3 regions of the Nitrincola sp. genome follow, and region 3 is predicted to be linked to each of the others. Evidence: predicted binding sites of a transcription regulator. Region 3 holds the regulator's gene; each other region holds the start of a gene.
The links. Region 3 encodes PhoB, which activates phosphate uptake and scavenging genes when phosphate is short. Its sites were predicted from a motif close to TGTCATANNNNTGTCANA; they were not measured.

Region 1: ACN0R1_RS00210 (putative 2-aminoethylphosphonate ABC transporter substrate-binding protein) is a predicted target of PhoB. The motif match lies at 1,948-1,965, and genes of this name have one in related genera.
Region 2: ACN0R1_RS00175 (PhoX family protein) is a predicted target of PhoB. The motif match lies at 1,663-1,680, and genes of this name have one in related genera.

Annotation. Positions count from the first base shown of each region.
Region 1 is NZ_JBLXDN010000001.1:46,186-50,439, forward strand. It holds gene ACN0R1_RS00205 (putative 2-aminoethylphosphonate ABC transporter ATP-binding protein) at 1-793, opposite strand, end outside; gene ACN0R1_RS00210 (putative 2-aminoethylphosphonate ABC transporter substrate-binding protein) at 865-1,899, opposite strand; gene ACN0R1_RS00215 (IS30 family transposase) at 2,254-3,222, shown strand; gene ACN0R1_RS00220 (putative bifunctional diguanylate cyclase/phosphodiesterase) at 3,210-3,944, shown strand; gene rlmE (23S rRNA (uridine(2552)-2'-O)-methyltransferase RlmE) at 3,959-4,254, opposite strand, start outside.
Region 2 is NZ_JBLXDN010000001.1:37,924-42,177, reverse strand. It holds gene phnX (phosphonoacetaldehyde hydrolase) at 1-72, shown strand, start outside; gene ACN0R1_RS00185 (drug/metabolite transporter) at 69-965, shown strand; gene ACN0R1_RS00180 (HAD family hydrolase) at 975-1,640, shown strand; gene ACN0R1_RS00175 (PhoX family protein) at 1,751-3,781, shown strand; gene ACN0R1_RS00170 (response regulator) at 3,977-4,254, shown strand, end outside.
Region 3 is NZ_JBLXDN010000031.1:33,204-37,457, reverse strand. It holds gene ACN0R1_RS16940 (NADP-dependent oxidoreductase) at 1-414, opposite strand, end outside; gene phoR (phosphate regulon sensor histidine kinase PhoR) at 461-1,774, opposite strand; gene phoB (phosphate regulon transcriptional regulator PhoB) at 1,798-2,493, opposite strand; gene ubiA (4-hydroxybenzoate octaprenyltransferase) at 2,592-3,458, opposite strand; gene ACN0R1_RS16920 (chorismate--pyruvate lyase family protein) at 3,451-3,996, opposite strand; gene phoU (phosphate signaling complex protein PhoU) at 4,105-4,254, opposite strand, start outside.

The sequences.
Region 1 (4,254 bases), on a different contig from region 3:
TCATACTGCCAACAAACCCGGCCACAAAGGCATTGACCGGATGACGGTAAATCTCTTCTGGCGTACCGATCTGTTCAATAACGCCATGATTCATCACCACAATGCGATCAGCCATCGTCAACGCTTCTTCCTGATCATGGGTGACCATAACGGTTGTTACACCCAGCGCCTGCTGCAATGACTTGATCTGTTGACGCAGGTGCAAACGCACCCGTGCATCCAATGCTGACAGCGGCTCGTCCAGCAGCAATAACCCAGGCTCAGTCGCCAACGCGCGCGCCAGCGCTACACGCTGCTGTTGCCCTCCGGATAACTGCGCCGGATATTTGGCATCCGAGCCCTCCAGACCAATCAGTGTCAGTAGCTCCTGCACCCGCTCGCGGATGCGTGTTTTACAGTAACCCTGACTTTTCAGACCGTAGGCAATATTGTCAGCAATAGTTAGATTGGGGAACAGGGCGTAGGACTGGAACACTATGCCAAAATCACGCTTTTGTGGCGGTAGTGTGGAAATCTCTTTATCCATTTGAAAAATTCGCCCACTGCTTTGCATCTCCAGTCCGGCGATAGCACGCAACAAGGTGGTCTTACCGCACCCGGATGGACCCAGAAAGCAAACAAACTCACCCTCAAAGATCTCCAGGTCTATGGTCTTAAGTGCGGTGAACTCACCAAACTGTTTGGTTAGGGCCTCAATTTTCAGACACACTTGTGGTGAGCTATGATGGCTGCCAGCCAAGGTGGAAGTTTGCGGCACAAACGCCGTTATGGATGATTTCTGCAATGCATGCATAGGGATAACTCCAATTAAAAAGCAGGTGGAGCATCCATGCTCTCACCTGCCGTGTTCAGTCCTACTGATACTTAACGCGCTTCACTCTTACCATCGTAACGACGCTGCCATTCCTGCAGAATGCGGTCACGGTTCACGGCCGAGAAGCTAAAATCGTTATTGATCATGCGATCGACAATATCGGCTGGATAGTTTTCAATTGGCTGGGCAACCCCTGGCATGGCTACCACGGCATAGCCTTCGTTATACAACTCATTGGCTTCACGACTGATAGCCCAGTCCATCAGGGTTTTGGCGGCTTCCAGATTCTGAGTACCCTTAACGATCGCAGCAGCTTCCATATCCCAGCCTAAACCTTCAGACGGAAACACTACTTCAACCGGCGCACCTTGAGATTTCAGGCGGGCGGCACGGAAAGCAAAGGACACACCCACAACCGCTTCACCCGAACCAGCCAGGTTGCAAGGCGCTGAACCTGAATGGGTGTAACGGCTGATGTTATTGTGCAGACCATCCATGAATTCCCAGGCTTTTTCTTCACCCCAGAGTTGGATCCAGCTAGACACATCCAGGTAACCGGTTCCAGACGAGTTAGGATTTGGCATCACCACATGGCCCTGATATTCCGGACGGGTCAGATCTTCCCAACTGGTTGGCATAGGCACACCCAGCTTTTCACCTTCGACCGTGTTGTAGCAAATTGCGGCTACCCAGGCATCCATTCCGACCCAGGCCGGTGGATTATTGGCATCAACGAATTTTGGATCCAGATTTTCAACACCGGCTGGCGCGTATGGCTGCAGCATCTCTTCTTTATCCAGCATCAGCAGACTGGTTGCCGCCAATCCCCAGATCACATCGGCACGAGGATTCTCTTTTTCGGCAAGCAGACGGGCAGTCATAACACCGGTGGAGTCTCTCACCCAACGAATGCTGATCTCAGGATGGGCCTGATTAAAGCGTTCGGCATATTTCTGTAGGTCATCAGACTCAACAGCGGTATAAACAGTCAACTCTGTCGCTGAAACCGCTTGTACTGCCATGACAGAACCCAGGGCAAGTGCAACAGCTGTTTTTTTCAGGGAGTGAAACGGTGCGTTTTTCATGATGTCTCCTGAGTATAGATTGGTATAGACCAGATACTAGGAGTAAAATGTTTCAATTTAATGACATTTTATTGAAATTTTCTGGTCATAAGTGCCTTAATAGATCTGCTCTACTGCAAGGACAGCGAATAACCACACACAAGCAATGATAATTATTTGTGTTTACACAGTAACATAATTTTAATAATATCGTTCATTCAACGACATACTAGTAAATGCTTTAGCTTATAAAAACTAAAACTCCCTGAATTCAGATAATAACCGCAACACTCATGTGATGGGCCAGGTCGGAGAGAGGCCAGCTACCGAAATGTGGTAGCCTTATTTTTCGACCAAAAAAAATGAGATCTACACATGAGTTATCGGCAGCTGACCGAGGGACAACGATACCAGATTTCTTTGCTGCTCTCACAGGATTTTTCGCAGCGAGAGATTGCAAGAAAGCTAAACATTGCACCTTCGACCGTCAATCGAGAGTTGCGACGTAACAAAAATGAAGCAGGTCACTATGACCCCGATAGAGCTCAACAGCGCTCATTATTTCGCCGTTTAAAGCCAAAAGCTAAGCGAATATGTGAGAACACAAGGAATGCCGTTGAGTTCATGCTCGAACTTGACTGGAGTCCTGAGCAGATATCGGCTATTTGCACCAGGATTGGTTACACCGTCAGTCACGAGTGGATCTATAACTATGTACTGGCTGATTTTAATGAGGGTGGCACCTTGTTCACCCACCTGAGACATCGGTTGAAACGTTATAAAAAGCGGCTTCACAAGCAGCGGGGCCGTATCCTGGGTAGGCGCTCAATACACGATAGGCCTGGGATTATTGATGATCGAGGCCGCTATGGAGACTGGGAAATAGACACGGTCATTGGCAAACAAGGAACGGGGGCTATCGTAACTATTTTAGAGCGAAAAAGCCGCTTTTATTTAGTTAGGAAAGTGACTAGTAAACGTGCCGATGCGGTGGCTGAAGCAACGATAGATATGCTACAGCCTTTCAAAGCTTTGGTTCACAGCATTACCGCCGACAACGGCTTAGAATTCGCTGACCATGAACGCATTGCTCGTGAACTGGAAACTGATGTTTACTTTGCAGACCCCTATGCGTCTTATCAGCGTGGCGCAAACGAAAATGCAAATGGGCTCTTGCGTCAATACATACCCAAGGGCACGGATTTGCGGACAGTAACCCAAGCCTTGATTGCAAAGGCTCAAGTAAGGCTGAACCTGCGTCCCAGGAAAATACTGGGTTTCATTCAACCAGACGTAATTTTTAAAGAGCAATTGCGACAGAATATAAGCGGGTGTTGCAGTTAATAGTTGAATTCAGGCTTTATTACCAGCCTCAGGTTTGTGCCCGTTCACAGAAAATACTCGCTGTCGAAGCACTGATACGCTGGCACCACCCTAAACAAGGGCTAGTACCTCCCCTGCGCTTTATTCCTGTTGCAGAAGAAAGTGGTCTGATTGAAACGATTGGTGCCTGGGTGCTTGAAGAAGCTTGCCGTCAATTAGCGCTTTGGCATGATGAAGGCATCATCAACATTCGCATCGCGGTCAATCTCTCATCGCATCAATTACGCTCAGCCCGCTTAGTCACTCAAGTCGCAGCTTGTATGCAGCGCTATGCTATAAAATCTGGTGAGCTGGAGCTTGAAATTACCGAATCTGTTGCCATGGATAATCCAGAGCATTGTATTAGTCAACTGATGGATTTGCGTCACCTGGGAGTCAGCTTGGCAATTGATGACTTTGGCACCGGATACTCGTCTCTGGCCTATCTCAAACGTCTGCCAATTGATACCCTTAAGTTGGATCGCAGCTTTGTACGCGATATCGAAACTGATCCTAACGATGCCGCGATTAGTGAAGCAACTATTTCTATGGCACATGCACTAGGTTTGAAGGTCGTGGCAGAGGGTGTGGAGACTCAGGGGCAAGCCTACTTCCTAGCCAGCATTCATGACTGCGATCTGCTGCAGGGCTACCTCTTTGGCAAGCCGGAACCTGCCAGTGTAATCGTTGAGCGTCTAAGATAGCACCGCTGTTTGAGTTAGCCTTTATACCCTTTGCCTACGACAAACACTTCTCGTGAGCGAGAGCGTGACGCTTCTGGCTTGCGGATCACTACGCTGGCAAAATGATCACGCAGCGATTTGATATAATCATCATAGCCTTCACCATGAAACACCTTGGCAACAAAATTACCGTTGGGTTTCAATACCTGGCAAGCCATATCCAACGCCAGCTCAACCAAATACATGGAGGCGGCCTGATCTGCAGCCGACACACCACTGATATTAGGCGCCATATCTGAAATCACTACATCCACTGGATCACCATTAACAG
Region 2 (4,254 bases), on a different contig from region 3:
GACTCTGTGGCCGAGCTTCCCGAGGTGTTGGAAGAAATAGGTTTTCGGCTAGCGGGTGCTGAACAGCCTTGAGTAACCTGGCACTGGTATTGGTGTTGATCTCCGCGTGTATGCATGCGGGCTGGAATTTGCTGGGCAAGAAACAGGTGCCCTCGTTGGCTTTTTTTTCGTTGGCGATGCTCGGGGGCGCGGTACTGTTTGCACCCTTATTATTGGTTGGCCATGGCTGGATTGGACTGGGCGCTGATTTCTGGTGGTTGCTGCTGCTCTCCGGTGGTTTTCAGGCGGTGTATATGGCCGGATTAGCCTGGGCTTATGCGCGCGGTGAGATCAGTGTGCTCTATCCGCTGGCGCGGGCTTTGCCTGTGCTGCTGGTGCCCTGTGTCAGCTTTATCATCTGGCAACAGCTGTCACTTAGCCTGCGAGATGTCGGCGGAATGCTACTGATCGCACTGGCTGGTTTTATGTTGCCCTTAGTACGTCCCAGTGCTTTCAGTTGGTCTCTGTATCTGACGCCAGCACTGGGGTTTATGCTGATGGCGGCGGTAGGAACGGTGGGTTACTCACTGATTGATAAGGCCGCCATCGATTTGATGTTGGCTGACGGCTTGAGTGCCACATTGGCCGGTTTGCAGTTCATGGTGTTACAGGCCTGGATGGCCGTGCTGTGGATGTTTCCGGTTGTGGCGCTGATGCCACGTGAGCGTGCTGCTGCTCGACTATTGTTGCAAGGGCCGACCCGTATTTGGGTGCTTGCCGGTCTGATGGTGCTCAGTACCTACGGATTGGTATTGATTGCCATGGCCTATACCGAAGATGTCAGTTATCTGGTGGCTTTGCGGCAGGCCTCTATTCCGCTGGGGGCTTTGCTCGGCGTGTTTTGGCTTAAAGAAACCCTGTCTGGTTTTCGCTGGCTGTCCCTGGCACTAATGATGACCGGACTGGTTCTGGTTGCACTGAATTGAGAAATACTAATGAACGTACCCCATTTGGTTGTTTTTGATCTTGATCACACTCTACTGGCGGGCGACAGCTCTGAGCTTTGGGCTGGTGAGATGGCACGCCTGGGTTGGATTAATGATATTGATAGCTTTCAAGCCAAGCATCGCGTGCTGATGGACACCTATGCCACCGGAAATTTGGATATGGAGGCCTATTTGGCGCTTAATCTGGCACCCTTGAAAGCACGTCACTATGCGGAGGTTGCCAAAATTGCAGAAACTTTCGTTCGGGAGCAGTTACTGCAGCGCTTGTACGAGGATGGCCTGAGTCTGATTAGTCAGTTGCGTACCGCTGGACATCATTTGCTGATGATTTCTGCCAGTGAAATATTTCTGGTGGAACCTGTGGCGCAAGCGCTGGGTTTTGATGGCGTCATCGGCATAGACCCTGAGCTGCAGGATAACTGCTTTACTGGTCGCGCCCTGTTACCTATGAGCTATCAAGAGGGCAAGGTACACCATTGTCGCCGCTACGCTGAACAGATGGAGTTGAGTGATTGGCCGGTAGCCTTCTACTCGGATTCACACAATGATATACCGCTGTTGGATGTAGCCGATACGCCGGTTGTGGTTAATCCTAACGAGCACTTGGCTGTGGTTGCCAAAGCACGCGGATGGCCAGTGTTACAGTTGAAGTGAGGCTGTAGCGGGTTATTAAAACTGTAATGAAGGCGTCACCGGATGGTTAAAATACTGAAACACTAGCGCTTTAGAGTTGCTGAACTGTCAATAAATCACGGAGAATTTTCATGACAATCCAGCAACCCCCACAAGGCATGATTGATAACCATGAGGGTGATGAGCCTCTCAGTAATCATTCCGATAACCCTTCATTCCAACAGATATTTGAAAAACGTCTATCACGTCGCTCCATGATGAAAGGCAGTATTGGTACGGCCATGATGGGCTTTTTTGCTACCAGCAGCTATTCTGCACTGGCTTCAGCCGGGACTAGCAGTCGTCATACGCCTTTGATCGGTTTTGAAGCGATTTCTGTCGCTGCCACGGATGGTGTCAGCTTACCCAAGGGCTATAAGCATCAGGTCATACTACCTTGGGGTCAACCTATCTCGGGTAATCTGCCTGCCTTTGACCCCATGACGAACTCCGGCCTGGATCAGGCTCATCAGATGGGCAGCCATCATGATGGTATGCACTTCTTCCCGATTGAAGGACAGGATCCTTATCAGGGTAGCTCAGAGGATGGGTTGCTGGTGATGAACCATGAATATGTTGAGCCTCGCTTTATGCATGCCTCGGCTAAAGGCCAGGCCCTGTCTCGCTCAGCTGTTCCGGTAAAAGCCGATGGTCAGCGTGATGCAGATGAAGTTCTCAAGGAAATCCATGGCCATGGTGTCAGTGTCGTGCGCATGAAAAAGCAGGCCGATGGGCAGTGGGCCATGGAAGCGGATGTCCGCAATCGCCGTATCCACGGTCTGACCGAAATGGAGATCAGTGGACCAGTACGGGGTACTGATTTTGTTAAAACCCGTTTTAGTCCCGAAGGTACGCGCACTCGCGGTACACTGAACAACTGTGCCCACGGCGTGACGCCCTGGAACACCTACTTGGCAGCTGAAGAGAACTGGGCCGGTTATTTTATTAACCATGCTGAACAGCCACGTGAACAAAGTCGTTATGGTGTGGCTAAAGAAGGTTCAGGTCGCTATGGCTGGGAGCTGGCCGATACCGGTGCCGATGAGTTCATTCGTTATAATGTCACCCCGACGGGCGCATCAGCCACCGAAGACTATCGTAATGAAGTCAATGGATTCGGCTGGGTGGTCGAAATCGATCCATTCAATCCGGAAGCCACACCGGTCAAACGCACGCAGTTAGGCCGCTTCGCACATGAGGGGATAGTTTTTCAGCCTGCTGTTGAAGGTCAGCCGATCGTCTGTTACTCAGGTGATGATGCCCGTTTTGAATATATTTACAAATATGTCAGTGCACAGCCTTATCACAAGGCAACAGCGGGTGGTCATTTGCTGGACAACGGTACCCTGTATGTGGCGCGTTTCAATGAAGATGGTTCAGGTGACTGGTTACCACTGGTGTTCGGTATGGGGCCTTTGACGCCGGAAAATGGCTTCAACTCTCAAGCTGATGTGCTGGTGAACACTCGATTTGCAGCGGATACTCTGGGTGCAACCAAAATGGACCGTCCGGAATGGGGCGCGGTTGATCGGAAAACAGGTGAAGTCTATTTTACCCTGACCAATAACAGTCGCCGTACAGAAACGGATGCGGCTAATCCGCGTGTTGAAAACAACTGGGGACAGATCGTGCGCTGGCGCGAGCAGAATGATCAGGTCAGTGCCATTCAGTTTGAATGGAATCTGTTTGTATTGGCCGGACCTGAGTCTGACTCGGAACTTGCAGGACAGCCACTGGATGGTGGCAGCATGTTCAACAGCCCGGATGGCCTATGGTTTGATGCTGACTCGCGTCTATGGATTCAGACAGATATGAGTGAAAGCATCGTCAACACCGGTCCTTGGGAACAGTTTGGTAATAACCAGATGCTGGCTGCTGATCCTGAGAATAATGTGATCCGCCGCTTCCTGGTGGGGCCAATTGGTCAGGAGATCACTGGCGTGGTCACTACCCCAGATCAGAAAACCATGTTCGTCAACGTACAGCACCCAGGTGCGACCACCTCACCGGAAGACTTTGCCGCCGGTCAGTTGGTCAGTCACTGGCCGCACGATGGTGCTGCTTACCCACGTTCCGCAACCATAGTGATTAGCCGTGAAGATGGTGGTGTGATCGGCGCCTGATCTACAAGCCAAAATCCAGCAACCCACACAAACCCACCTCTGCGTGGGTTTGTTTTTCTCTGATGTATTAAATCCCTGTGGACTGCTAAGCTGATTTTTAACAGGTGTTAAAAGTGAGAATTGGCATGATCAATGAATGGATGAGGTTTGTCCTGTCAGCCTGCTGTCTACCAACGGCTCAGAGAAGTCGACGCCATGAGTAGTCGATCCATTATATTCGTAGCGTCTGATAGTGAGGTTATTGCTGACACAGTGATTGAACAGCTGGAGACTGAATTCACAACTGTACAACGCTGTGTTCACTATCAAGCTGTTGCCATAGCACAGATGTTTCTGCGCAGTGAGGCTGATGTGATACTACTGGCCTACCAGTCGTTGGACAGTACTATTCATTTACGCAAGACCTTGATAGAGGTTTGCCATAAACAAAGAGCGACGCCGTTCCATACGGTGACACTCTGTAATAAAGCCAG
Region 3 (4,254 bases):
ATCAAACAGTGCTTGCCAGGCTGTCAGGCCTGCCAGCCCTAATCCGGCAGCCGTCGTGGCATCCAAACCTTCCGGGCGCAAGGTAATTTGATCTGCTGGTACACAGAGTTGTTCAGCATAGCAGCCTGCCGGATGGGGAAAGCGAACTAACCCGAGTACAGCATCCCCCGGTTTATAATCACTGACACCCTCGCCGAGTGCTTCGACGACACCGCTGAACTCCCAGCCAGGAATAAAAGGAAAGGATTCAATAAAACCAGAAGCACCACCGCCGGAGCAGGTTTTCCAGTCGATGGGGTTAACGCCTGCAGCTTGATTACGGATCAGTACTTCGCCGGGTCCCGGTTGTGGCATATCGATAGTTTCGAAGCGCAGGTTATCGGGTTCATGGGCATGGATCTGGATTACGTGCATGGCTTACTCCACTTACAAAACTCTTGGCCGAACTGGCCTGAATCGATCAGGCATTATCGGTTGCTGTCGCCAGTTTTTCCAGTGCGATGAGCATATCGGCTGGAAACTGGCAGCTAAAGCAGCTGCCTTTACCCAGGGTGCTGCGGATTTTAAGCTGGCCACCATGGCGAACCATTACGTACTTTACAATCGACAATCCTAGCCCAGTGCCACCACTCTCACTGGCGCGCCCTTCGTCCACCCGATAAAAGCGTTCGGTCAGGCGTGGAATGTGGAAGGCTTCAATGCCTGGGCCATTGTCATATACACTCAGATAGCCACCCTGGGCATCCGTATGCCAGACGATGCGGATTTCACTGCCTGCTGGGGTATAGCGTACGGCGTTGAACACCAGATTGGAGAAAGCGCTGTGCAATTCATTGTCCTGGCCTAGCAGGTCATAATTCGGGTCAACTTCAATGCTGATTCGATGTTGTTTGTCACCGCTGAGAACCAGGGCATCACGTTTGATCTCTTTCAGCATTAACTGGATATCCACCGGCATGTCTTCGGTGAGGTGTTCGGTGGACTCCAGGCGCGATAGCATCAGCATGTCTCGGACCAGGCCTTCCATACGTTGTGTTTGTTGTTCCATCTGCTTCATGCCACGCAGTATGGGGCTGGGCAGGGGCTGGTCGAGGAAGGTTTCCAGGTAGCCACGAATCACTGTCAGCGGTGTGCGTAGCTCATGAGAGGCATTGGATACAAAACTCTGGCGGGTTTGTTCCAGTTTTTTCAAGCGTGAGATATCCCGTGCTACCAGTAGCCGATCACCCTGGCCAAACAGGGTGATGTGGTACTGCAGTGTGATCTGTTCGTTGATCGGGGAGTTGAGTTCGAGTGGGTCGTGGTAATTGCGTTTCTTGTAGTAACGGATAAAACGGGGGTCACGCAACAGGTTGAGGATGGATTTTCCTTTGTCGACTCGTGGCTGTAATCCGAGAAGGGTTTCGGCTGCTGTATTCCACCACTCAAGCCGGTCCTTGGTATCGATAATAACGACGCAATCTTCTAGTGCGGCCGATGATTGTTGGTAACGGTGAATGACCGCCGTCAGCTTTTGTTCCCGGTCGCGGCTGCTTTTTTGTTTGCGATAAATTGTGTAGAGCAAGTCACCCCAACTACCGGGTAAGTCTGGGGGCTCTATGTCTTTGTTCATAATCCAGCGAAGGGTGCGTACCAGAAGCCACGCCTGGTAAAAGCTCCAAACCAGTAGCACCAGTGTCAGTACAGGAAAAAACTGGCCCAGCATCACGCCCGTAACGGCTGCAAACAGCAGTATCAGCAGTAGACTGTAGATGATGCGAAAGGGCGATTTCATTTTTCAGTTATGAATATCCGTGTTTATCCGCCTTGAACAGAGAAACGGTAGCCTGTACCACGCACCGTTTGAATAAGATAATCATGGCGGTTACCCAGGGCCTTGCGCAAACGTCTGATATGCACATCGACAGTGCGCTCTTCAACATACACATTACCGCCCCAGACCATATCGAGCAACTGACTGCGGGAATAGGCTCGATCAGGGTGGGTCATGAAAAACTGCAGCAGACGAAACTCAGTGGGGCCAAGATCAACAGACTGTTCTACGGAGGTCACCCGGTGTGATATGGGATCTAATGTCAGCTCATCGACCGTGACCGGCTCTTCAATGCCCTTGGGTGTGGTCCGGCGCAATACAGTTTTCAGCCGAGCAACAAGTTCACGTGGAGAAAAAGGTTTGGTGATGTAGTCATCTACACCGGCTTCCAGCCCCTGCACCTTATTGTCTTCTTCAGCTTTGGCCGTCAGCATAATAATAGGTACATTGGCGGTAGTTTCATCACGGCGTAAACGACGCGCAAAATCAATACCATTGGTACCTGGCATCATCCAGTCAAGCAATACCATATCGGGCATTTGATCCAGAACGGCTGCATGTGCTTGTTGAGCATTCTCCGCTTCAATGCATTCATAACCCGCCATTTCCAGGGCAACGGCAATCATTTCGCGGATGGGGGCTTCGTCATCTACGATCAGCACACGCTTGGCAACTGACATGAAATCACTCCATAGCTGTTTTAGTGGTGAACGTATTACAAGTCTTTTCTGTTACAGTAATATGACAGACTGAAACAAATGTAAAATTCCCCCCGATCTCAGGCGGCATAGTGCAACACGATCCCCACCAGAACGGCCAGCTCGGCCAGGTGGTTATTCAGAAAGGCTTTGAAGCAGCCATCGCGAGCGCGGTGCAGGGTCAGCCATTGTTGATAGATAAAGCAACCGGCTGCAATGGCAACGCCAGTGAAGTACCAGCCGGAAAATTGCTGCATTAATCCTATCCAAATCAGTAGCCCAACAACGGTCAGTTGCATCAATCCAATAATCAGACGGTCAGCCTGACCAAAGCGCACCGCCGTTGACTTGACGCCAATACGCAGGTCGTCATCCCGGTCCACCATGGCATATTGGGTGTCGTATGCCACGGTCCAAATAATTTTAGTCAGGTAAAGCAGCCAAGCAATCCAGGGCAGGCTGTCGGTCACGGCTGTGAAGGCCATCGGGATGGCCCAGCCAAAAGCCGCACCCAATACCAGCTGCGGGTAATGGGTATAGCGTTTCATGAAGGGATAGCAGAAAGCCAGCGCTATGCCAATAAACGACATCATCAGTGTTAGCGTATTGGTAAACAGCACCAGTGCGAACGCCAGCAGCATTAATGCTACAAATAATATTATCGCTTCGCACGCGGTGGCGGCTCCCGTTGCCAAAGGCCGGGTAGCTGTGCGCTTAACATGTCCGTCAATATGGCGATCAGCGAAATCATTGATGACACAGCCTGCTGAGCGGGTTAGTAATACACCCAACAGAAATATAATCAGCAGCTTAGGGGTGGGAACACCTTCGCTGGCGATCCACAGAGCCCAGAGTGTTGGCCAGAGCAGCAGCAGGGTGCCAATGGGGCGGTTCAGGCGCATCAGCCGTATATATACGGCTGCTTTGTTGAGTAGTAAGTCAAACATGATCGTCAGCTTTTAATGAAGGATAAGAAATGTCCGCCATGGCAGGCAAAAATACTTCACTGACCAGTAAGGGGCCATGGCTTAGCTGGAACACTGAGCGTCGCGCCCAGCAGTGATGCTGCTGATGCTGTAACCGGCAGACTTGCAGCGGGCCTCGGCGAATCGCTGGATCTTTGAACAACAGGCTGCCAAGAGAGCGATTGCCGAGTAACAGCAGGCGTCGATCAGGGCCTCTGAGTGTTCTCGAGGGGATTACTGAGCGGGCAAATACCCAGGGAGTACCAGCTCCGCTAAGGTGTACTTCACGAATCAATGCCATCTGTCGCTGCGGAATTCCCAACAATCTGGCTTCCGAACGGGTTGGCTGTGCCCAGGTTAACTTGAGCAGTTCAACGTCCAGTTGGTTGTGGCTGGCCAGGCGCAGTTGGTGAGTCAGTGAACCTCGCTCACAGAGCCAAGGGCGCCAGTGCATGGGTATGGCCGGGCGTCGTCGGATTGATTGCCAGTGGGTCTGGTTGTACCGTGTGTCCCTTGCCATGGATCGATTCAAGTCAGGTCAGTCCGCATCATCAGTGAGCGCAGAGTGTAGCATTTTAATCTGCGCCCCTGAATATGTGTACTGCCTGATTAAGAGGGTGTTTAGGGTTTACTCGCTGTTCGGATTCAAGTCCAGCTCATCATCCGGGGAGTCATCACGCAGTGCTTGTTTAATGCTTTTTAGCGTCTGGTGGCGGACATCGGAACCACTGACCTGATAGATCAGGTGCTCAGACAGATTACGCGCATGATCTCCGAT